DNA from 3 places in the Eubacterium maltosivorans genome. Region 3 is predicted to be linked to each of the others. Evidence: predicted binding sites of a transcription regulator. Region 3 holds the regulator's gene; each other region holds the start of a gene.

Region 1 (7,900 bases), 160 kb from region 3:
TCGGCGTAGTAACGGCTGAGGCAGGCTGTAATTGTCGTTTTCCCAACGCCACCTTTTCCAGTTAATGCTATTTTCATTTTATCACCTGTCCATTCTTAAATAATTATTCAGTATAATTAAATTCCCAGTTTTGTTCTCTTGTCTTCAATATCTGCCATGATTAATTCAGCAGCCTTGATTGGATCTGATTCAAAGACATAGGCAGCCCCAGTCCATTCTTTAACACCTTCGGTCATCAGTTTCATGAAGTTTTCACTTCCGGAAACATAAGGCATAACGCCAAGATAAGTATTTAAACCACTTGATACTACGTAAGACGCGATGGCAACAGCCTTTTCAGACATGTATTCAGGTGCGGCACCTACAACTGGAAGTTCTGCAATATCAACGCCTCTTTCGTTAGCTACTAAAGTAACCAGGTGGAGAATACGGCTGATATCAACACAGGAACCCATATGTAATACTGGAGGAATATTCGCTCTTTCGCAGGCTTCTTTCAAACCACGTCCGCAAAGTTCTTTTGCTTCCAGTTTTAAAAGACCAGCTTTAGCAGCAGCCTGAGCTGCACAACCAGTAACAACGCAGATAACGTCGTTTTTAATTAATTCTTTCATTAATGTGATGTGGGCATAGTCATGTTCGACTTTTGGATTGTTACAACCAACAATACCGGCAGCGCCTCTTAAAACGCCAGCCCAGACTAAGTCGCCTAAAGGTTTAACTGTGCCTGTTACGTCGGTCTGAGAGTTAACAACACGGTCTAAAGCGCCGATGGTTGTTTCTACAGAGTAACCAACAATGGTTTCAGCTTTCAGTTCTGGTACATCAACCTTGGAAGCGTCTCTGTTTTTGAAGTTCATAACAGCTGTTTTGATTACTTCTTCAGCACAGCTTAATGGATCTTCTTCATTAAATTCAATGTACATGTCGCCGGCAATTTTAGCTTTTGGAGATGTACTGATAAAACGTGTATGGTAGCTCTTAGCTAATTTGGGCAGTGCAGGGAAGATACACTGAACGTCTACAACAGCAACTTCAACAGCACCAGTGATAATGGCCATTTCCTGCTGGTAGAAGTTACCGGCGATCTTGATACCGTGACGCATGGTCATTTCATTACCGGTACAGCACATACCGACAACGTTAATCCCCTTAGCGCCCTGTTCTTTTGCCAGTTCGATCAATTCAGGATTTTTGGATGCGACTGCGATCATTTCAGCTAAGTTCGGATCATGTCCGTGGAGCATGATGTTTACCTGTTCAGGATCGATAACACCTAAGTTTGATTCAGAAGCTCTTTCCTTTGGAATACCGTACATGATGTCGGAGAATTCGGTACCGATCATGGAGCCGCCCCAGCCGTCAGACATACTTGTTCTTAAAGAACGTCTTAAGATAGATTCAGGATCACTTGCACAGCCCATATGTGTGGAGTGCATTAAGGTAACAACTTCCTGGTCAATGGCTCTAGGCGCAATGTTTTCTCTTTCCCAGATTTCCTGACGGGTTTTAGGAGCTCTCTTTAAGAAATTCTGTGTTCCGAAAGGTTTACCAAATTCCATCAATGCTTTTTCGGCCAGTTCGTGAGCCAGAGCGTAGGTTTCTTTGGTATCAGTATCTTCCAGACCCCATTCAGCAGCGATTCTTCTCAGCTTGCCTTCTTCTCTGATTTTGAAAGGACCATCTTCAGAAGAATGATACATTGCATGTACGATATCACGCGCATGGTCAGAGTGGGCGGATGTACCGCCACAGCACATTCTCGCAAAGTTTCTGGCGACGATGGTGTCTCTGTCAGCACCACAGATACCTCTCTGAGCGCCTTTATCCGGTGATGGGCTTACACGGCAAGGTCCCATAACACAGATACGGCAGCAGATACCGCCTTCACCAAAACCACACTGGGTTTTTAAGGCAGCTTTTCTGTCCCACATGGTTTCAGCGCCATCTTTTTGAGCTTTTTCGATTAAAGCTTCAGCTATAACATCAAATTCTAACAATTCATTGCTCATAATTTAATTTACCTCTCCTAATAATTTACTCACATTGCAGCAACTTTGTAAAAATTTCCACTTTACAAAAACACTTTATTATTGTAGAATAATAAAAGCGGCAACGCAAATCAGTCATTTATTCAATATGGGCTCCTAAAGCAACGTTCCCTTCCGGGTCTCGAAATGAGCGTTACTTTAGGGGCTTATTTTTTATTAACTTCTCTTAGAATTCCAGAACGGAGTCTGCGTATAAGATATTATTTTTGATAATATCGCAGGCCACTACAGTTTCCATCAAGCGTTTGTCGCAAGGGTTAATGATTGCGCTGGATAAGCCACAGCACATTGCCATTGCCATCATCGCGCTGTCAAGTAATGGTCTGATGTGTTTTGGAGCACCGTTGGAAACATTACTTAAACCACAAGTAGTCAGCAGGCCCATGTCTGTGATCATCTTAACGGCTTCAAGCATTTCTTCCTGTTTGTCCTGCATACCCTTGATAACAAGCGCTAATGGGTCAAACAGCATATCGGTTGGTTCCATGCCATGTTCCATCCCTCTTTCAAGGAGTTCAGAACAGTAAGCGATACGTTCGTCATTGTCAGAAGGTACACCTTCTTTAGAACATAAGCAGATGCAGGCAGCATCGTTGGCAGCAGCTAAATCCAGGTAACCGATACGGTCGCCGGCGTCAGCGGAGTTAACGAGTGGTTTGCCTTTTTCACGGTTATAAACCTGAATACCAGCTTCAATCGCCTTCATGTTAGCGGTGTCAAGTGCCAGTGGAACATTGTCAAAGTTTTCCTGTAACAATTTAACGCCCCATTGCATTAATTCTTCACCGTCTTTTTCAGCAGGTCCGATATTCAAATCCAAATAATCTGCACCAGCATCTAACTGTTCTTTTGCTCTCTGCAGGATTGGTTCAGGATTACGAGTTTCAAATGCTTCACGCATTGCTGGAGAAATACAGTGAATTCTTTCACCGATAACCATAAATTTTGCCATAATGTTTCCCCTTTCGGATTATAAAATATTTTTGGATAAACCGCAGCCGGAAGCCCCCGCCTCCTGCTGCGGAAAAGTTTTAATTCGTATGAATTACAGATGTTCGCCGCAAAGCGCAGAGCTTAGGCAATACCCATTAAATCACGTAAGAATTTCGGGATCTGCATAGCTTCTGTCGGTCCGACAATAACTTCCCAATCTGGAAGCGCTTCAGCAACATCACCTTGTAATACAGCAACTTTACCTGGTAAGATAAGCTTTCTGCATTTAGTTTTGTCAGCAATGCCGCTTTCCTTGATGAAATCAGAGATAACGGAAGCACCGAATTTACCGGCAGCCCATGCTGTAAGAACGGAGTAACCGCCAGCATCTGGAATAGCCAGGTAAGCAGGAACTTTAGAACGTTCGATTTCGCCGGAAACTACGAAGTAAGACAGAGCGAAGTCAACGGTAACCAGCACAGGTGCGTTATCGTCAGCTTTATTGAATTCGTAGATGGTCGGTTCGACACGCATTGGCTTCTGAGGATCGGTAAAGATGTTTTGTCTTAAACCGAACAATGGCAGAGCCTGTTTGAAATCCATATCGCTCATTACGATGATGGAGCCATAGCGCAGAACAAAAGCAGAAGCTAAGGCAACTTCCATCTGTTCGCAGCAAGCAAGCTTGTTAACAAATACAACTGAAGGATAACCGAAAGTTCTGTCATCGCCCTTCAGAGTGTTGGTACGGATGGTTACAGCGTTATTGTAAGCTTCTTTGACAGAGCTGTCGCCAACGTTCAGCACCAGGTTCTTGTAACCAGAAGCTTCGATTTTTTCAACTGTGTCATGTAATTCTTCGATAGAGCCAGCGGAGACACCCAGCACAACGTCAGCAGCTTTGGCAACTTCTACCATCGCGTCAGCATTTGCAGGTGTAGCGCCCATCAAGATACCTTTAGCAGCTTTGATTGCTTCAGCAGCTTCCTTAGCGACTTCAACATCTTCAACAACAGCCATTGGCACACGGCCCAGTTCGATCACTTTAGCGATCAGGTCTAAGAATTTAGCTTTGTCAGCAGCATAACGTACGGAAGCAACTTCTACACACATTAATTCGCCGATACGGTCATATTTAACAGCTTCTAAATGAGCGACCTTCTTAGCAATTTCATCGTCAGAATCTGCGTCTGAGAATTCAACTGCGAATAAAGCTTTGTTGACATAAGTTTTTTCATGTCTGAATAATACGGTTTCGCCGCCCAGGGCACATTCTGTGTCGCCAGTTCCGATTTTGATTGTTTTCATCGGAGGGGCGGTAGCTTCAGATAACTGAGCTTTAGCTTCGTCTGTAATATACGGGCATTTATCAATTTCTGCAGCGCCAGCGGCTACTTTCATTGAGAATGCCATACATGTAGGGAATCCACATTCCTTACAGTTTTTCTTAGGAGTCAGTTTAAAAATATCTAAACCTTTTACTGCCATTTTTTTGCGCCTACCTTTCCTAACCTACTAACTCTTTGATAAAGTTTTTAATCACTTTAGCTGATTCCGGATGTTTAACAATAACAGCGTTTGAGCCGCCGATTAAGCAAGAAGCTGCAGTGGAAACTTCCATAGCGATACCACGTTCTTCCTGATTTCCCCATTCAGGAGCTTCTTCTTCTGTGAAAACAGCTTCTTTTACGCCCCATGCTTCGTCGCCAACATTGGTCATGATTGGCATCTGAAGGTCTGTATCGTTCTGGCCTAAAGCAGCTAAACGGATACGGTCCATTGTAGAAGCAACATATTCGAAACCATAGCCAACAGCAGCGGTTCCAACATCCATGATGATGTTTCCACCGTCAACACCTAACTGTGTCAACAGGATATTTAACTGTTTTGCAAGGTTGATATCAACAGCAGACTGGCCAGATACCTTGTGGCCGTCAGCATTACCTGCTACACCGACAGATTTGTAGTTATCTTCAACAGCTGAGAATAAAACAGCGTTTTTGCCAGACAATGCCTGAGAAACCTTAACCAGTAAATCACCGTCTTTTTCAGCGTTGTTGCAGCCTGCAACAACCAGTGGAAGATCGATTGCCGCTTCGACAGCTTTAGCGATTTCAACACATTCTTCAGATGATTTGTTAGCACCGTTAGGATCGGCACTGATTAATTTTAATGCGATAAACTGTGCGTCTGTATTGTCCTGTACATATTTTGCCCATGCTGCAGGATCCTTTACGACGTCACCATAAGCGTCAACCAGACATTTTTCCCAGTCTTCTGGGTAACTGTCTAAAATTTCGACACCAACAACCGGTGCGTTTCCTTCACCACTTAAAAATGGTAATCCTTTTTCTCCTCCGAGAGTAACTGCTGCATCTCCAACACCAATTACACACTCATTGATCTTGCCACTAAACTTTTGTTCTGCTTTTTTGAATGGCATTTCCTCGTTACCTCCTAACTCGTTCTTGTTAGTATTTTTTTATATTTCAAAGCCCGGAATCGTTTTATGAACATGACAAATTCCGGTTGCTTTAAAATTTCAATTGAAAATAAACCGGTGTACACAGACTTGTATATATAAGTATACACATATACTACTATCTTGTTATAAGTTTGTCAAACATTTTTCGACCAAAAACAAAAATTTACCCGTCTTTCTAAAGCTTTTAATTCGCAGTTATTCAGTAGGTTTAAATGATTTCATGAAACCCATGAAAACGACCCCGTAAATAAGCAAAATATTACTATATTTTACAGGTGTCAGTCTGCTTTTGCCAGCCGCTTCAGCGCGGGGATAAAAATATCTCCCATTACGGCGAGATCCTCCGCATCAAAGCCTGAGGTAATATTACTGTCGAAAAGAATCTGTGATTCCGGCGGGAACTCATCGTCCCCCAGCCAGAGGATTACAGTCAGATACATGTTGTTGATAAACTCAAAACGGTAGGACAGATCACCGTGTTTTTTAGGTTCTGCGCTCAGCTTTTCCATAGCGCGCTTCAGCCCTTCAACATCATAGTTGAAGGTAAAGGCAAAGCGCTTCAGGCAGCGGCCCTCAAAGCTCTTAAAATAATGGTTTCCCCCCGAGATATCCCGGTATGCGATGGTTGTGCCCATGGGCGGCACGCCCTGGGCGTTAAGCAGATAACGCAGGATCATGGTCATGGGCTTATAATCGTCAAAGGCAGTTCCGTCCTTTAAAAGCACGTCGCCCTCGGGGTATTTTACCTTGTATTCCTCACCCATCAGCGTTACTGTGAACAGCTGCGTTTCCAAGTCATAAGGACAGGTGGATTTCTCTGCCATCTCCAGAGGATCCTTATCCTTTATCAAATTTTTATAATGATCATAGGGCAGCTTGTCTTTTCTCTTCTCTTCAATGGCTGCTTCTATTTCAGAATTTAGCATTGGTTACCTCTGTCTATTTTTGCAGGCTCGGGAACAGGCTCATATCCGTGTGCGGAATAAAGCAGGCTGATATGAAGGCATCCATATAAGACGGATGAACGCTAAGTTCCATATAAGTCATATTCTGTCCGATTTCTGCGATTTTTTCTTTTCCCTCAGCCAGTGTAAGGGCCAGATAGCACCCCTGCATCGAGCTGTTTCCAATATAATAATACTTATCAACCGGTATATCCGGGAGCATACCGAGGGCAATGGCGTTTTCAATGCCAAGGTTGCTGCCGATTCCTCCGGCCACATACACATTTTCAAGCACTTCAATGGGCATATCCATGCTTTCCATCAGGGTGTGAATGGCTGAGAACACCGCGCCCTTTGCCTTGATGAAGCTGTCGATGTCGATTTCTGTAATGTAGATATCCTTGGCGGTACTGTCCAGCTCCTTTGAACAGACAAAGTAACGCCCAATATCGTATTCGTCAAAGGCAATCCTCGGATTATCGATATCTTTGCTGATACGGCCCTTGCCGTCAATAATGCCTGTCCGTTTCATCTCGCAGATCAGGTCAATGATTCCGGAACCGCAGACACCTACCGGTATCTCTCCGCCAATGGTTGAGAAGCTTGCTTTTAACGTCGCGTCGTCAATCTTAACCTCTTCAATGGCGCCTGGAACCGCTCGGGTTCCGCAGCTGATTTCTCCGCCCTCAAAGGCTGGTCCTGCAGAGCAGGCGCAGGTCATCATAAAGTCCTTGTTGCCAAAAACGATCTCGCCGTTTGTTCCCAGGTCTACCAGCATGGTAAACTCTTCCTGCAGCCAAACCGGAACAGCAAATACGCCAGCAGTGATATCGCCGCCGACATAGCTGGCCACCGAAGGCGCCAGATAGACACGGCCCTCTGGATTAATACGGATACCGATCTCGGTGCTCTTCATTTCTGGAATCGTGTTGACGCCTGGTATAAAAGGCTCACGTCTCAGGTGATCGGGGTTGATCCCAAGCAGCAGATGGGTCATGGTCGTATTTCCCGCCGCGCACATTTCATAAATATCATCAGTGGTAATACCTGCCGACTGAACCATCTGACCGATCAGCGGATTGATGGTTTCCTCTATAATCGCGTCCCGCAGCTTTTTAAGACCGCCTGGCTTTTCTGTATAAACGATACGGTTGATAACATCGCCGCCGTATTTAACCTGAGCATTCCCCATGGAAGCCTTAGAAACAATTTCATTGGTATCCATATTCACCAGGCAGGCAGAAACAGACGTTGTACCAATATCCAAAGCTACCCCATAAAGGGCACAGGCGCATTCCAGGCAGGAACGCACATCCATGATTTCGGCAATGTCGCCGCGCTTCAGATAGACAACCTTAATTTTAAAGTTATTTTCCCTGAACGCGTCCGGGAATTTTCTGAGAACATCCAGGCTTACCTGAATGTCCGAGTAGCCCAGTGTCTGGCGGAAATAACGTTTTAACCGATCCTCATCTGCGAGGTTATCG
Region 2 (7,900 bases), 470 kb from region 3:
GGCATTGTCAATGCAGCTGTGGCAGGGCACAAAGCAGCCCAGGAGCTGACTGTTGGCCGCGTTCACAACAGCATCTGCCTGAAGGGTTGTAATATCACCCTGCCAGAGGTAAAGTCCCTCCTGTAAAGGCGACAGATCACCGACCCGGGTAATGCCCTTGCGGGCTGTCTCGCCTTGCAGGAAGGTATCCTGAAGCGCCAGAAAATCCGGGTCTGCGGGCATGGGTGGGCGCAGGTTCATCAGCGACCGGAGTATCCGCCATCTTTCCTGCGCTGTCTCCGGGATTTTTATCGGGTTATATTCCGGCTGTTCTGCCAGCAGGGCCGTGATCAGCCGGAGCATTTGCTCGTTTCTGTTCATAAGACGGCTCCTTTCTTTTTTCTTCTATTGTAATGCACAAGTGGCCCATTGTGAAGCAGGCACAAAATAGTGGCCTGGTATCTCTCGGGATACCAGGGTTGAAATTTTATCCAAAACCTGATATACTTTTTTATGTAAGTATCTTTAAGATACCATTAATCCAGTGAAAGCAGGTGAAAAAATGAACGACCGACCACTTCCGGCCTGTCCTGTCGAAACCACGCTGATGCTCATCGGCAGTAAATGGAAGGTTTTGATTTTGAGGGACCTGATGGACGGCACCCGCCGTTTCAGCGAGCTTAAAAAATCCATTGGGGCCATTACCCAGAAAGTGCTGACCTCTAACCTGAGAGATATGGAGGACTGTGGCCTGCTCACCCGTACGGTCTACCCCGAGGTGCCCCCGAGGGTTGAGTACACCCTGACCGAGACGGGCTACAGCCTGAAACCCATTCTCGACTCCATGGTGGACTGGGGCACAGCGTACAAAAACCAGTCCGGGGCCGCTAAGCCCTGAAACAAAAAAAGAGATGGTGTGCCTTTTTGGCGCCTCATCTCTTTTGCGTTTAGATTTTCTGGCAGGACTGCTTCAGCCCTGGCAGCATGGCTCTCGACTTCTTTGTATATTTTCTGTCCTTCTGTTTTTTAAAGCTGACTTCAATTTTTCCGGTTTCCTCGTTGACGACAGCGGTTTTGAAAATGACGGTAACGCTGTTTCTTTTGGTTTTTTCCACATTATTCATCACTGCCATATCATGCTCAAGCCTGTTTTGAAATTCTTCCCAGGTTGCATATTCCTTCTTGATCGTATTATCCGTTTTCATTTTAAACTAAAGGCTCCTTACATTCCAACATCACGCGGGACAAATTTGACCATCTACCGCCGCCGTACTGGCAATCGCCAAACAAACGAACTTTTTTCTTTTCTGTCACTATGCTCTTTGGCTGTGTCCTCATTATAGACGGTTAATCCTTTAAAATCAAGGAATTTCGGATAAAAGTTTCCTTTGTTAGTTATCTGTTTAACGATAAAATACTTTTATTCACTGCAGGCCGCTTTCTGGGCGGGCTTGCGGCCACTGCGTCTTTTTACATAAATTAAAGCTTTCTTAAACGTCGGGATCAAATTCATCCATACCGGACGCCCGCAAGGCGGCCGGAGGATGGCGCGCCCATTCGGCACACCATCCCCATGAAAAAAGGACCAGCCCGCTTTGGGCTGATCCCTGAATGTTTTAGTTATCTTTGTTGGTTCTTCTCCAGATATGCATTTTTTCGGCTTCTGCGATGAGCTCGTCGCGGAAATCCGGATGGGCTACGGAGATAATGGCGTCACATTTTTCCCAGGTGGACAGGCCCTTAAGGTTGACCTTGCCGTACTCGGTTACCAGGTAGTGGATATTCGCACGGGTGTCGGTGACAACGGAGCCCGGCTGCAGGGTCGGCACGATACGGGATTTCATTTCGCCGTCTTTTGTCATAAAGGTGGAGGAGCAGCAGATAAAGCTCTTTCCGCCGTTTGACAGGTAAGCGCCCAGCACAAAGTCGAGCTGTCCGCCAGCGCCGCTGATGTGCTTGATCCCGGAGGATTCTGAGCTGACCTGGCCGAAAAGGTCAACGTCGACAGCGTTGTTGATGGACATAAAATCATCAATGGCAGCGATGGAGCGGATATCGTTGGTATAATCTACCGGCGCGCTCATGCACTGCGGATTGTCGTGGATATAATCATACAGCTTCTGGGTACCTGCGCCAAAAGCGTAGGTCTGGCGGAAGCGGTCGATGTTTTTCTTGGAGCCGTTGATTTTGCCGGCTTTCGCGATATCGACAAAGGCATCGACGTACATTTCGGTGTGAACGCCCAGATCCTTCAGATCGGATTCGGCGATGAGTGATCCGACAGCGTTCGGCATTCCCCCGATACCAAGCTGGAGGCACGCGCCGTTCGGAATTTCTTCGACGATCAGCTCGGCAACTTTTTTGTCAACATCGGTTGCGGGACCGCCGGCGCCCAGCTCTGCCATGAGGGGATTGGGCCCTTCGACGATTTTATCGACCTGAGAGATGTGAATGGCTTCTTCAAAGCCGCCAAGGCATCTCGGCATATTTTTATTGACTTCAACGATGATTGTTTTTGCGCGTTCGCACATTGCCATCATATGTGAGGCGTTGGGGCCAAAATTGAAATAACCGTGATCATCCATCGGTGCGACCTGGAACATGGCCACGTCCACATCTTGCTTGGAATCTCTGTAGTATCTCGGCATTTCGGAGTAACGGATCGGTGTGTAGTAAGCGAAACCCTGGGCAATGGCCTTTCGTTCGATGCCGCTCATGTGCCAGGAATTCCAGGTGATATGGTCTGCCGGATTTTCGATTTTAAAAATCTCGGGCACCCACATCAGGATCCCGCCGCGGATTTTGAGGTCAACCAGGTCATTTTCGACCACATGGGCTGCCAGTGCCCGATCCAGCTCTCTTGCTGTGGCGGAGCACCAGCCGTAATCCAGCCAGTCGCCGGATTTTACAGCCTTGACAGCTTCTTCTGCCGTTACCAGTTTTTCAGCATATTCTTTAATAAAACTCATTTTTCCCTCCCATTTGGAATTGCTCTTAGTTAAACAATTGTCAATGTTTACTTATCCCTTATTATAACATACTATCCGCTGGTTTTTAAAAAAAAGCGAGAAATTACGTGGAATTTTTTGTCATTCTGGCGTTTCCCTTATTTCTTTTTGCTGCTTCTGCCGCCTTTTTTGATCCATACCTCCGGCGCGCCTCTGAAAAAGGCCTTGAGGAGGTAAAGTCCTGAAAATACTGGCAGGGTAAAGGCCAGTGACGAGCAGACGCTTTTGATAATCTCAGTTCCTGTGCTGAACGACAGATTATTTAAAAACTGTCCGAAAGCCGGATCGACAAGCATCAGATAAGCCATGCCCCCATAAAGCGCCAGGCAGGCCAGGGCAAAAAGCAAGTGCCTCACGTCAAAGGCTGGCCGCGGCGTGCGAAACCAGGCAACAAAGCAGGCGCCTGCGGCCAGGAGCAGGGTGAGCAGCGGCGTGACCAGAAAATTGTAGTACACAAGGGCTCTGCCCGTTACCCCCACTCTTTTCTCCATGCTCACAGCCGCCAGGGCCCCGGTCATATGGGCCTGGAGCTGATCGTAGGCGACGACAAAGAGCATGATCAGAATAATGGCCAGAATCAGGTTCATGATTTTTTTGGAGACGGGCTCAGGGTTGGGCGCGCTGCGCAGCCCCTTATACAGGAAAACCCCGCCGAAAAGGAAAAGGCCGCTGGAGGCATTGGCGAGGGAGGCCCGCAGAGGAACGACCGCGATAAGGGCCGTGAGGGACGCGCCCAGAGCTGCCATCACAAGGCCAACAGTCAGGTTAAAAACCGACATGTGGGCTTTGCGGCGTTTAAAGTCGTTGGCAATGCCCCCGATCAGGGCCCCCAGAAGCACCAGGCACACCCAGAACATGGCCCGGATATAGACCGGCACCGCCACCACGCCGCCGCTTTCTGAAAAGCTCTGGCTGGCTGCATTGACGTACTCGACATAAAAGGCCTGAAGGGCCGCGTACAGCAGGATAAACAGAATGGCCAGCAGGCCGCCCCGTATCCGGTGGATTTCCTGTTTCATAATTCACACCTCTTTCCAAAAAAATGCTATACTCAAGCAGCTTTTGCTTTAGTATAGCATTTTGCAATCGTTTTATCGAGGGTAAATATTTATCCTGGCCTTGTCCCCGTTTGTCAGATCCGGATGGAGACATAGGTGCCGTCCTTCGCCTCGACGTGGACGATCTCGAGGCCCTTATACTGTCTCAGAACAGAGGTACAGTCCCGCACGATCATCTTGAAATAATCCTTGGTCACCAGTTCCCGGAAGGGCTCGGGAACAGACGCCCGCATTTTGACAAAGGCGATCTCTGGCACCAGGTTAACCGCGAGGGAGGCCAGCCGCAGCGGAACAGGCAGCCGAAGCCGCAGGTTGCCTTCATGTACTACAATGCGCATGGGTCGTTCCTCCAGGGTCAGCCAATGTAAACTTTAACGGTCGAGCCGTCTGACGCGCTCACATCCACAATGGTCCCGAGGGTTTCATTATCAATACATTCCAGAATGGCGGTGGTCAGGGCTTCCAGGTCAATTTTCTCAGAGCCTTCCCACTGGATTGGCAGCTTCCCGGTAACCTTGAGCATCTGCTTAACAATTTTAACGGGCAGCTGCACATTCACCTTGTCCCCTTCCGGGGTGTCCACGACCACGCGCAGCATTTTGTCATCGTAGCCAGTTCCCTTCGTGCTGACTGGCTCGATCCAGTTGCCTTCCGGGGTGTCTGCCGGTGTTCCGGCTTCTGCCGGAGCTGCCTGGCTCAGCGCGTCCAGAAGGCCCACTGCCTGCTCAGCGGAAATTTTGCCTTCTTCTACCATTTTTAATATTCGCATTTTTTCTTCCATTATATTCCTCTTTTCTGCAGACCTGTCCGGTTCTGCCCTCAAATTTTAATGCCTGTTTTGCCGGGCCGCTATTCGGTTTCTTTCATCTGCTCCAGAGCCTCCTCGGGCGTGATCTCCCCATTTTCCAGGGCGTCCAGAATCTCCTTTTTCCGGGCTTTGGAAACTGGCGGCGGGCTCTCGGGCTTTCCGCCGAGCTTCTCGATGATCCCGTCCAGACGGGAGCGGACAGTCGGGTAGGAAATCTTCAGTCTCTTTTCCACTTCCTTGATATTGCCCCGGCAGACCAGAAAGGTCTCGGCAAAAAACAGATCCTCTGCGGAGAGATAATCGAATTTGCTCAGGCAGAAATCATTCTCGATGGCGGTATCGCAATTTTCGCACTGGAGCTTAACGGCTTTAAGCCTGCCGCCGCACACAGGGCATCGGCTGATTACCTGGTACATCACATCACCTTCTCTCTTTGATATCTATAATATAAACCTAAAAATAAACATTGTCAATTATTATTTTAATAATATTAATATAATTATTAAAAAAATCAATTTTCTTATGGAATATCTTAAAATGGAATTCTAAAATGATTTCGCGCAAAATAAAAAGCACCCTTTCGGATGCTTTTTTTCATTTCTTTTCCTAAGTTTCTACTTTTCTTCGTCCTGATCGTCCCCGACGATTTCGGCTTCGACGGCTTCGACTGTTTCTGCGGCTGGCGCGGCGGCCATTTCGGCTTTGGCGTCGTCGTTATTGAGCTTAGCGCCCAGGAAATACAGGCCGGCGAGCACGATAAAGGCCAGATCCATGAAAACACCGCTCATGCTGGCGCCGTTGACGATATTGATCACTGTGCTGACAATGGCCAGAACGGCTACGATCCCGCCCAGAACCATTAAAAGCTTGGCTTTTCCGGTGTTCTTGGCAAAAACAACGCCTAAAATCCCAACGACCAGGTAGAGTATCCCCATTCCCAGCAGCATACCGCCGCTGATCATGGCCATACGCGCGAGCTCGTCTGTGGAAACGGACGAGCCTGCCTGCGCGAGGGCGTCCTGTACAGCCGGGTCATTTGCCACAGAGCCCATCATGCTGCTGCCAGCCATGGACAGTGCCCCGGTTAAAGCAGAAAAGGCGCCTAAAATAATCAGAATGATTGCTGTAACCTTGATAAAGGTTTTTCCGCTTGCGTTCATATTCAACCTCCTTAAAATAATTGAAAAAGCTCTTTGTTAAAGACAAAGAGGCAGGCTGTCAAAAAACTTAATCGGCAGAAGTTAAAGTCTTAAAAAGAGGTTTTTTAAGTTGAAAGTGGATAGTGGATAGTGGATAGTTCAGGTGCAAATCTGCCGCCGGCAGATTTGATGCGATGCGGCCTGCGGCCGCATTTTTAATCGCCCCCGCCAGGGCGAAAGTGTTCCGACATTCTCCATTTTCCATTTTCAATTCTCCATTGATACCGCTTCACATTTTGGCTTTGCAGCTTGTGACCGACTTTTTTGACACGCTGGATCTTTGTTAAAGACAAAGAAGATTAACACTTTTTTAATTATACCTGAATGCTCCTGCCCTGTAAAGTAAAGAATTCTTAAAGAAAAACGCGTAAAAGCCGCCGGGCTGATCGGGGAGGATGCGCCGGCGGCTTTTACAGGGGTTATACTAACAATGATTTGATACCAGGGTCAAAAGGTCATGTGTTTCACGCGCGCGTGAAAAAACAGGACTTTGGGACCCGCTAAACATGAGAAAGTAGCCATTTTTCGTAGAAAAATGAGCGGATTTCGAATGTTTTTGGATTTCGGAAGTGTGAAACACGTAGAAATCCCAAGGCATCATATCTTTATTAGGCTTGTTTGGTAAAGATCCCAATGGCATGCTCGACATGGGCCTGCATTGCGGTTCTGGCGGCTTCGGCCAGCTCGTCGTAACGAATCTCGGCCCGGGCCGCGTTTTCCTTTAAAAAGGCCTTGACGGCGTCGCCGCCGGCTAAGGACATATAGGTAAAGTAGTTGACCTTGGTGATGCCGTTTTTAATGGCTTCTCTGAAGTCGGCGTCGCCGACGCCGGAGCCGCCGTGCATGACCAGGGGCATCCCCACCGCGGCGCGGATTTCCGCGATGCGGTTAAAATCAAGCTTTGGCTCGGCTTCGTACACGCCGTGGGCGGTACCAAAGGCGATGGCCAGGGCGTCGATGCCTGTGGCTTCTACAAAGGCCCGGGCTTCTTCGGGCCGGGTGTAGCAGTCCTCTGGTGTGAGGTCCGCTTCCTCCTCGGAGGGTTCTCCGCCGCCCTCTGGCCGCAGGACGCGGCCCAGCTCTGCCTCGACAGAGACATTATAATTGGCAGCGGCCTGTACCACTGCGCGGGTCCCTGCCACGTTTTCGTCGTAGGGCAGGGCGGAGCCGTCAAACATGACTGAAGTAAAGCCCATTTCCATGGCGGAGAGCAGGTAGTCGATGTCTTCGCCGTGGTCCAGATGCACACAGACGGGCACCTGGGCGGCCCTGGCCATTTCCAGCATGACGGGCCCGATAACCTTTAAGGGCGCGACGCGCTCATGGATCTGGGCGTGCTGTAAAATAACCGGCGCGTCCAGCTTTTCGGCCGCGTCCAGCACCGCGCGGATGCTGGCGAGATTAACGGTGTTGAAGGCCCCCACCGCGTACTTTTTGGCGTAGGCGTCCTTCATGATTTCATTCAGGGTTACTAACATCTTCAGGCCTGCCCTTCCATCGACTTACAGGCGACAATATCCACACCGCAGTCCACGATGTTCGGGATAATAACCTCGCCCATTTTAACCGGGTGGTCCAGGCGCACTGCCTTGATCGCGGTCATGGCGTCCAGCATTTTTTCCTTTGGCATGGGCTCCTTCGACTTGATGGGGATCAGGCATTCCTGGCCGCCGCAGCGCACCAGAATGGTGCTGGTGAGCATTCTTTCAGGGGCTACCAGTTCCTTTTCGGCAAATTTGATCCCGCGTTTGCAGGTGTTTCCTTCAACCTTGACGGCCTTGTCACCGTCCACTGTCACGACCAGGGCGCAGCCCGACGGACAGGTTGTACAGCACATTGTTACTTCTT
Region 3 (7,900 bases):
AACACTAAAAAAATGGAATAAAACAACAAGACAATGTGGTATACGCCGTTTCGGCGTATACCGTTTTTTCTATTTTTTTCTATTGAAGGACAGATATTGCCATTAACTGGAGTGAACGGACTGTGGTATAATAATAAAAACGAGAGAAAGCAGGTTTTGGGGATGGCAGAAATTAATATTTATGAAACGACACTCAATCATAACGGTGAGCAGGGAATCATTGATTTTGATGTGCTTCTGAAGGCTTTCCAAAATGCCGGGATCACCATTAATGTGTTTAATATCTGGGATAATCCGAGCTTGATGACAGAAATCCGTCCGGTGGAGCAGGTACTGCTGCAGGAGGGCGTTGAGGCAATGCCCATTACCGTCGTTGGCGGCGAGATCTGGAAAAAGGGCGCCTATCCGGATTATAATGAGCTCATGATGTGGAGCGCTAAAACAGAGTAATAAAAAAGCTGTATGACCTGTGTTTAAGAGGCCATGCAGCTTTTTCTTTTCTAAACCTCGTAGGGAATGCCAGCGAATACCTCCTGCATTTCCTCGGGTTCTGCGTTATAGATTTTTAGGATGAGCCCGTTGACCAGTGTGATGATTTCCTGAGAATCCACAGTGCCGTCGTTGGCAGGCTTGGCGGCGTAAAGCGCGCAGAGCATCTCGTTTCGGGTCGTTCCTGTAATGCCGCTGAACAGACTGTTCAGGACTCTTTTTTCCTGTTCGTTTAATTTCATATTTTTATCCCCTTGATTTCTGGTTTTAGACTATTATAACAATTATCCCGCGACAATCAAGAGATTATCTGGCGGGATAAGAAGAATATTATTGCGCCTCCCACTCCTCGGTTTCGAGCAGCAGCTCCTCCCAGCGGTTCGTCAGGCTGGCCACAGCTTCTTTGGCGGTGTTATAGGCGGCTGTGACCGTGTTTACATTGTCCAGGTCGTCATAAAAATCGTTCTGGCACATCTGTGCTTCGTAATCTGCGATTTCGTTTTCCAGGCGCTCGATATCCGTTTCCACGGTTTTCAGCTCCTTCTTTTTACCGCGGAATGCGGCCTCCTGCTCCTTCTGTCTTTTGCGGTCTGCCTTCTGCTTTGTCTTGGTGACCACGGTCCGGTTTTTTTCTGCCTCCAGGGCTTCCAGCAGGGCGGCCTCATCCTTGTAATGGAGATAGTCGTCATAATTGCCAAGGGTGACCTCAATACCCGTGGGGGTGAAGTTATAGATTTTGGTCGCCACCCGGTTGAGGAAATAACGGTCGTGGGAGATGAACAAGAGCGTCCCCTGATAGGCGATCAGGGCGTTTTCGAGGATCTCCTTTGTGCGCATATCAATGTGGTTGGTGGGCTCGTCCATAAGCAGGAAGTTGGACTGGGACAGCATGAGGCGCGCCAGAAGAAGCCGGGCCTTTTCGCCGCCGGAGAGAGAGCTCACAGCCTTGAACACATCATCGCCAGTAAACAGGAAAGCGGCCAGAATACTCCGCAGCTCGCCCTCGGTAAAGTGCATGTCGATATCCCAGAGGGCCTCCAGAAGGTTTTCGTCATAAAACTGCTTTAAGTCGTTATTTTCCTGGTCATAATAGCCGACATGAACCTTATGGCCGTATTCGATGACGCCGCTGTCCCGCGACACCTTATCCTGGATGATGCGGAACAGGGTGGTTTTGCCGATACCGTTGGCCCCGATGATGCCCACCTTGTCGCCGCGGTGGATATCAAAGGAAATATTCTCGAAAAGGGGCTGTCCGTCAAAGGATTTTGATACGTCGCGGACAGTCAGGACATCCTTGCCGCTCTGGATGCGGGGCTTGAAGTTAAAATGGGCGTCGGATTCGGTCTGCACCTTTTCGACCACCTCCATTTTTGCCAGAGCCTTTTCACGGCTGGCAGCGCGCTTGGAGCTGTGGACAGAGTTATAACGGCGGAACCGGGCAATCATTTCCTGCTGGCGCTTGATTTCGCGCATCTGCTGGGCATACTGATGGTCCAGATCCATGAGCAGCTTTTCTTTCTTTTCCACATAGGTGGTATAGTTGCCGGTGTAGCTGTCCAGGGAGTGGCGTGAGACTTCCAGAATACGGCCGCAGACTTTGTCGAGAAAGTAGCGGTCATGGGAGATGATGACAAAGGCGCCGTCGTAGGCCTTCAGAAACTGCTCCAGCCATTGGAGGGAGTCGATATCCAGGTAGTTGGTGGGCTCATCGAGGAGCAGAAGCTCTGGTTCCTGAAGCAGGTTGCGCCCCAGGGCCGCCCGTGTTTTTTCGCCGCCTGACAAAACGCCAAAGGGCTTTGCCATATCCTCGTCGGTAAAGCCAAGGCCCCTGGCAATGCCGCGGATGCGGCTGGGGTATTCATAGCCCTTTTGCTCTGCAAAGAGGTCCTGAAGCTCGCCGTAGGTTTTCATGAGCTTTTCCTGCTCTGCACCGTCGGTTTCACCAATCTGGTGCTCCAGCTCTCGCAGCCGCTCCTCCATTTTGATGAGCGCGTCAAAGACAGAGAGAAAAAGGGTGTCTAGCGTGGTGTCCGCTTTAAAATCAGCTTCCTGGGCCAGATAGCCAATGGTAAGGTTGGATTTTTTGCTGATGACGCCGCTGTCGGGGGTAAGTCTGCCGGCCAGCAGCTTGAGAAAGGTGGACTTGCCTGAGCCGTTGCGCCCCACCAAGCCGATCATTTCCTTTTCCTGTATGGAGAGGCTCAGTTTGTTAAAAATTTCATTGATGCCGTAACTAAAACTAAGATTTTCAATATTTATAAGCATAGGGTTTTCTGCCTGTTCTTTCCATAGTATTCCTTATATATGATACCAAAAAAGAGGGGGTGTGTCGACTGCGGACAGAGTCAGGGAAAAGAAATTTGCGAAATGATGAATATTTTGCATCTAAATGGGTATAAAAAGAATGTATTCCAAAATGAGGAGGAGGTTTGATGAGAAAACTGCTTAATAGCTTTAAAGAAGTCCTTGTATCAATTTTACCGATGACGGTTTTGATTTTGATCATCAGTGGTATCTGGGCGCCCTTCACGCCTGAGATGCTCGCGTCCTTTATTGGCGGAGCCATCATGATGATGATCGGCATGGCGCTTTTTTTGTTTGGCGCGGACATCTCCATGATGGAGGTTGGTGAGCGTGTGGGAAATTTTCTGGTTTCCCGGAGAAGCTTGAAAATTCTGATTATCGCCGGCTTTTTTGTGGGCATGTTTGTGACCATTGCCGAGCCGGATGTGCAGGTGCTGGCTGGCCAGGTGGCAGCAGTCTCGGAGGGGAGCATCAACCGGACGATGCTCATCGCTGTGGTCGGCGTTGGGGTCGGTATTTTTCTGGTTATCGCGCTGCTGCGCTTTGTTTTTCAGATGAAGCTGTACCATATCCTGATCATTGGGTATATCGCTGTTTTTGCCCTGTCCTTTTTTACGAACCCTGAGATGGCGCCAGTAGCCTTTGATTCCGGCGGCGTCACTACTGGTCCCATCACAGTGCCCTTTATACTGAGTCTGGGCAGCGGGATCACCAGCGGCGTAAGAACCAGCAGGGAAGGAACAGACAGCTTTGGGATGGTTGCCCTGTCCTCGCTGGGACCGGTGCTGGCCGTCATGATTTTGGGGGTGATCTTCAGATGAGCCTGATCAGTCATTTATTTCACGGTATGCCGGAGGTGGCATGGGAGGTTTTTCTGGCCATCCTGCCCATTGTTTTGATTTTTCTGTTTTTGAACGCCATTGCGCTGCGGCTGCGGGCTCCTATTATCAAGCGGATTATAGGCGGCTTTGTGGTGACTTACCTGGGGCTGGTGCTGTTTCTCCAGGGCGTAAACATTGCCTTTGTACCGGCCGGCGAATTTTTGGGCACAGCCCTTGCAGAGCTTGAGTACAGCTGGATTCTCATTCCGCTGGGCTTTGCCATCGGTTTTCTGGTCGCCTTTGCCGAGCCAGCCGTCCAGGTCATGGTAAAGCAGGTTGAGGAAATGACCAGCGGCGCCATCAAAGCACGCGTTATGCTGCTTGCGATCTCGCTGGGCGTGGCGTTAGCGGTTATGACGGCCATGATCCGGCTGCTGGCCGGTATTTCGCTCTGGTGGATTTTGATTCCGGGCTATATACTGGCCTTTATTCTCGGCCGCTTTGTGGAGCCGAATTTTCTGGCTATGGCCTTTGATAACGGCGGCGTAGCCACTGGCCCCATGTGCTCGACCTTTATTCTGTCTCTTTCAGTGGCTGTGGCGGGCGCGACGCCAGGACGAAATCCGCTGCTGGACGGCTTTGGCGTGGTAGCGCTGATTGCCCTTGCGCCGATTCTGACAACCCTGCTTCTGGGCTTCTTTTATAAGCAGAAGGAGGCCTACAGGAAAAGGCAGTGTGAAAAGCAGCCGCGTGATTCTTAACCGGTATTGACAGAAGATTTTAATCATATATAATATGTAGATTACTTAGCGAATGATGGAGGAAAAAATGGAAGACAGAAATAAGATTAAGACCGAACTGATTGTGGTGATTGTGGAAAAGGATATGTCCGGCGAGGTCATTGACGCGGCCAAACAGGGCGGCGCTGACGGAGCGACCGTTATGTATGGCCGTGGATCCGGCATCCATGAGAACGCCCGGTTTTTCGGCATCACCATTGAGCCTGAAAAGGAGATCGTTCTGATTCTGGTGGACGCGTCCATAAGGAACGCGGTGCTCTGCTCGATCCAGAAGAAAATCGAAATCGACAGGCCGGGCATGGGCATTGCTTTTGTGCTGGATGTGGCCAAGGTGATTGGCAGCCCGCACCTTAACCTGATGTCGGACATCACCGATTAATTGCTTTTAAAGACACCCCGAAGGCGCTTGTTTGCCCGGTTTCTGAAGGAATTAAAAAACTTTGACACTTTTTTAATTAATTCGACCATAAAAATTGACGTTTTTTTAACAACTTGATATAATAAAAAGGATAAGTACGACGCAGGAGGGGAGTGCAGAATGCAAACTTTTTCAAAAAGGGTATCGATGACAGTTGTTAAGCGTCTGCCCAAGTATTACCAGTATTTAACCGATTTACAGGATCAACATATTGAAAAAATCTCGTCTAAGGAGCTGGCGGCTATGATGGGGCTGACCGCCTCGCAGATCCGGCAGGACCTGAATTCCTTTGGCGCTTACGGACAGCAGGGCTACGGCTACAAGGTAAAAGAGCTGAAGGAGGCCATTCGCAAAATTCTGGGGCTTGATCTCCAGTATAACTGCATTATCATCGGTTCTGGGAACCTGGGACATGCCATTGTCAATTACGAGCGCTTTAAGGAAGAGGGCATTCACTTCAAGGCCATGTTCGACGTGGATCCGGATCAGATTGGCAAAAAGGTCGGAGACGTGACTGTGTACCACATGGACGATCTCGACGCCTTTGTGGCGCACCATAAGATTGATATCTGTATCCTGAGTGTACCGCAGAAGGTCGGGCAGGAAACCACAGACCGTGTCGTAGAGCTCGGGATCAAAGCGATCCTGAACTTCGTGCCTCTGGACCTGACGGTGCCGGACGACGTGGTGGTAGAGAGTGTGAACATCACCGACAGTCTGTTTACCTTAACCTACCTGATTAACGAAGAGGAAGAGAACGAATAACCAGAAATACCAGCAGGCTTAAGCCTGCTTTTTTGGTGGAAAATAGGAGTTGTGTTTCAAAAAAATCTATTATATAATAGAGTAAAATATAAACGAGATTAATACTAGGGCAAATCTGCTGAAAGACAGAGACGCAAAGCTACAGGGCCTAAACATACATTGTAGGGTAGCCAGCTGCAGTTAAACCCATAACAGGAGCTGTAAAATGGCAGGAAAAAAGACAAACGAAACCATTGAAAATAATGTTTATAACGTAGCTTTGCGTAATATTTACGACGAGCTCTATGAACTGAACATTACCAAAAATCATTATCGGATCATCTACCATGTAGAGGGTAAATATGTGACGCCGCCAGAAGACGGCGCTTTGACAGACGGTATTGCCGATGTGGCAGCGCACATGATTCACCCGGAGGATTCGAGACGTTTTTTGGATTTTTTTGATATTGATAAAATACACGCGGCACTGGCTTCCGGAAAGACCAGCGTCATTGGAGAGTTCCGTAAGCTTTGGGAGGACGGCGCCTATCACTGGGCCTCGCTGACCGTTTTTCCAGCGGATATTGAAGGCGAGGAGGATGAGATCCTGCTCTGCTTTATCATGGATATTGATTATAAAAAACAGCTGGAAGCCGTTGAGAAGGAAAACCAAAGCCTTCAGAAAAAGCAGATGGATGACGAGCGTTACCGTCTGGTGATTGGGCAGACAAACACCCTGGTATTTGAGTGGAACCCAGAGACCGGAGAGCGCTATTATGCGCCCCGGTTTTCGGAAAATTTTATGGGCAGCTATGACGGCCGGGACATCAAGGAAATCTGGCTTGACGATGGGGTCGTCCACCCCGGCGATATTGAAATATTAAAGCAGAAAATGAGCATGGACGCCATCAGCAACGGGCAGGTAGAGCTGGAAATCCGGCTCTGCAATAAGAAAGGCCGCTATATCTGGTGTAAAATTGTATTTAATGTGCTTTACAATGAGGATGGCGGCATCAGCCGGGTGATCGGTACCCTGAACGACATCGACGAATCCAAGCGCGCGCACGAAACCCTGAAATACCGGGCAGAGTTTGATATGTTAACCGGTATCTATAACATCAATACCTTTTATTCCCGGGCAGAAAAGCTGCTCAGGGAGCATCCGGAGCAGAAATATGCCGTGGTGCGCCTGGATGTCAACCGCTTTAAGTTTATCAATGATCTGTATGGACGGGAGGAGGGAAACCGGCTGCTCCGCTTTATGGCAACTGTTATTTCGGGCCATATGGGGCCGATGGACGCTTTTGGGCGCATGAACAGCGATGTGTTCTGTCTCTGTATGTCCTATGGTTCGGGTGAGCCACTGCTCAGGCGTATTCAGAAAATACTGGCGGAGATTAACCAGTATTCAGAAACCTACCAGGTTATGCCCTCCTGCGGTATCTGCATTGTGAGGGACCGGAATGTCCAGATCAGTATCCTATGCGACTGGGCAAACCTGGCCCAGAAGACCATTAAAGGGAGCCTCATCAAGCAGTGGGCCTTTTACGATAAAAAGCTGAGAGCCAAACAGATTGAGGAGCAGCGGATCGAAAACGAGATGGACGACGCGCTGAAAAAGCACCAGTTCAAGGTGTATCTCCAGCCCAAGCACAATGTGCAGACAGGCAGCGTGATCGGCGCGGAGGCGCTGGTGCGCTGGGATCATCCTGAAAGAGGGTTCCTGACGCCCTACCGTTTCATCCCGCTTTTTGAGCGCAACGGCTTCATCATCAAGCTGGACGAATACGTCTGGGAGGAAACCTGCCGGATCATTAAATCCTGGCTGGACAGGGGGATGGAAGCAGTTCCGGTGTCGGTTAATGTGTCCAGAGTGCAGGTATATAACCCGAATTTTTATAAAAAGCTGCTGCATATTATAAGACGCTACGATATTCCCAAGGCGCTTTTAGAAGTCGAGCTGACTGAGAGCAGCTTTGTAGAGAACACGGTGGATTTGTACCGCGGCATGGAGCGGTTGAGAGAGGAAGGAATCTCCTTTTCAATGGACGATTTTGGATCAGGCTATTCCTCGCTCAATATGCTCAAAAATGTACCGGTCAACACCATTAAGCTGGACCGTGAGTTCTTTAACGAGAGCGTGGCGACCCAGAAAGGTAAAACCATCATTGAGCATACCATCGGCATGATCAACGACCTGGAGCTTCAGGTCATTGCCGAGGGCGTAGAAACGGGCGATCAGGCAGGCTTCCTGAATGCCTGCGGCTGCCAGGCTGCCCAGGGCTACTATTATTCCAGACCCATGCCGGTCGAGGAGTTTG

Evidence for each region. The regulator Rex, encoded in region 3, represses fermentation and respiration genes when NADH is low (regulators of the CRP and FNR family bind a similar motif). The targets are predictions, from matches to a motif close to ATTGTTAANNNNTTAACAAT.
Region 1: acsD (acetyl-CoA decarbonylase/synthase complex subunit delta) is a predicted target of Rex. The motif match lies at 5,589-5,608, and genes of this name have one in related genera.
Region 2: CPZ25_RS20185 (butyryl-CoA:acetate CoA-transferase) is a predicted target of Rex. The motif match lies at 2,974-2,993, and genes of this name have one in related genera.

Annotation. Positions count from the first base shown of each region.
Region 1 is NZ_CP029487.1:4,013,000-4,020,899, reverse strand. Features, by position in the region: gene CPZ25_RS18565 (ATP-binding protein) at 1-77, opposite strand, end outside; gene cooS (anaerobic carbon-monoxide dehydrogenase catalytic subunit) at 117-2,012, opposite strand; gene acsE (carbon monoxide dehydrogenase/acetyl-CoA synthase methytransferase subunit) at 2,218-3,003, opposite strand; gene acsC (acetyl-CoA decarbonylase/synthase complex subunit gamma) at 3,126-4,472, opposite strand; gene acsD (acetyl-CoA decarbonylase/synthase complex subunit delta) at 4,492-5,427, opposite strand; gene CPZ25_RS18540 (DUF3786 domain-containing protein) at 5,748-6,395, opposite strand; gene acsV (corrinoid activation/regeneration protein AcsV) at 6,409-7,900, opposite strand, start outside.
Region 2 is NZ_CP029487.1:4,315,745-4,323,644, reverse strand. Features, by position in the region: gene CPZ25_RS20200 (protein-ADP-ribose hydrolase) at 1-360, opposite strand, end outside; gene CPZ25_RS20195 (winged helix-turn-helix transcriptional regulator) at 542-877, shown strand; gene CPZ25_RS20190 (hypothetical protein) at 927-1,184, opposite strand; gene CPZ25_RS20185 (butyryl-CoA:acetate CoA-transferase) at 1,596-2,948, opposite strand; gene CPZ25_RS20180 (hypothetical protein) at 3,086-4,006, opposite strand; gene CPZ25_RS20175 (hypothetical protein) at 4,120-4,383, opposite strand; gene CPZ25_RS20170 (SHOCT-like domain-containing protein) at 4,401-4,826, opposite strand; gene CPZ25_RS20165 (DUF2089 domain-containing protein) at 4,895-5,269, opposite strand; gene CPZ25_RS20160 (hypothetical protein) at 5,468-6,013, opposite strand; gene CPZ25_RS20635 (hypothetical protein) at 6,081-6,257, opposite strand; gene CPZ25_RS20155 (class II fructose-bisphosphate aldolase) at 6,661-7,530, opposite strand; gene CPZ25_RS20150 (DUF1667 domain-containing protein) at 7,533-7,900, opposite strand, start outside.
Region 3 is NZ_CP029487.1:3,848,300-3,856,199, forward strand. Features, by position in the region: gene CPZ25_RS17855 (arsenic metallochaperone ArsD family protein) at 163-450, shown strand; gene CPZ25_RS17860 (hypothetical protein) at 501-731, opposite strand; gene CPZ25_RS17865 (ABC-F family ATP-binding cassette domain-containing protein) at 820-2,757, opposite strand; gene CPZ25_RS17870 (DUF1538 domain-containing protein) at 2,925-3,617, shown strand; gene CPZ25_RS17875 (DUF1538 domain-containing protein) at 3,614-4,378, shown strand; gene CPZ25_RS17880 (P-II family nitrogen regulator) at 4,446-4,796, shown strand; gene CPZ25_RS17885 (redox-sensing transcriptional repressor Rex) at 4,956-5,600, shown strand; cyclic di-GMP riboswitch class I at 5,699-5,782, shown strand; gene CPZ25_RS17890 (sensor domain-containing protein) at 5,806-7,900, shown strand, end outside.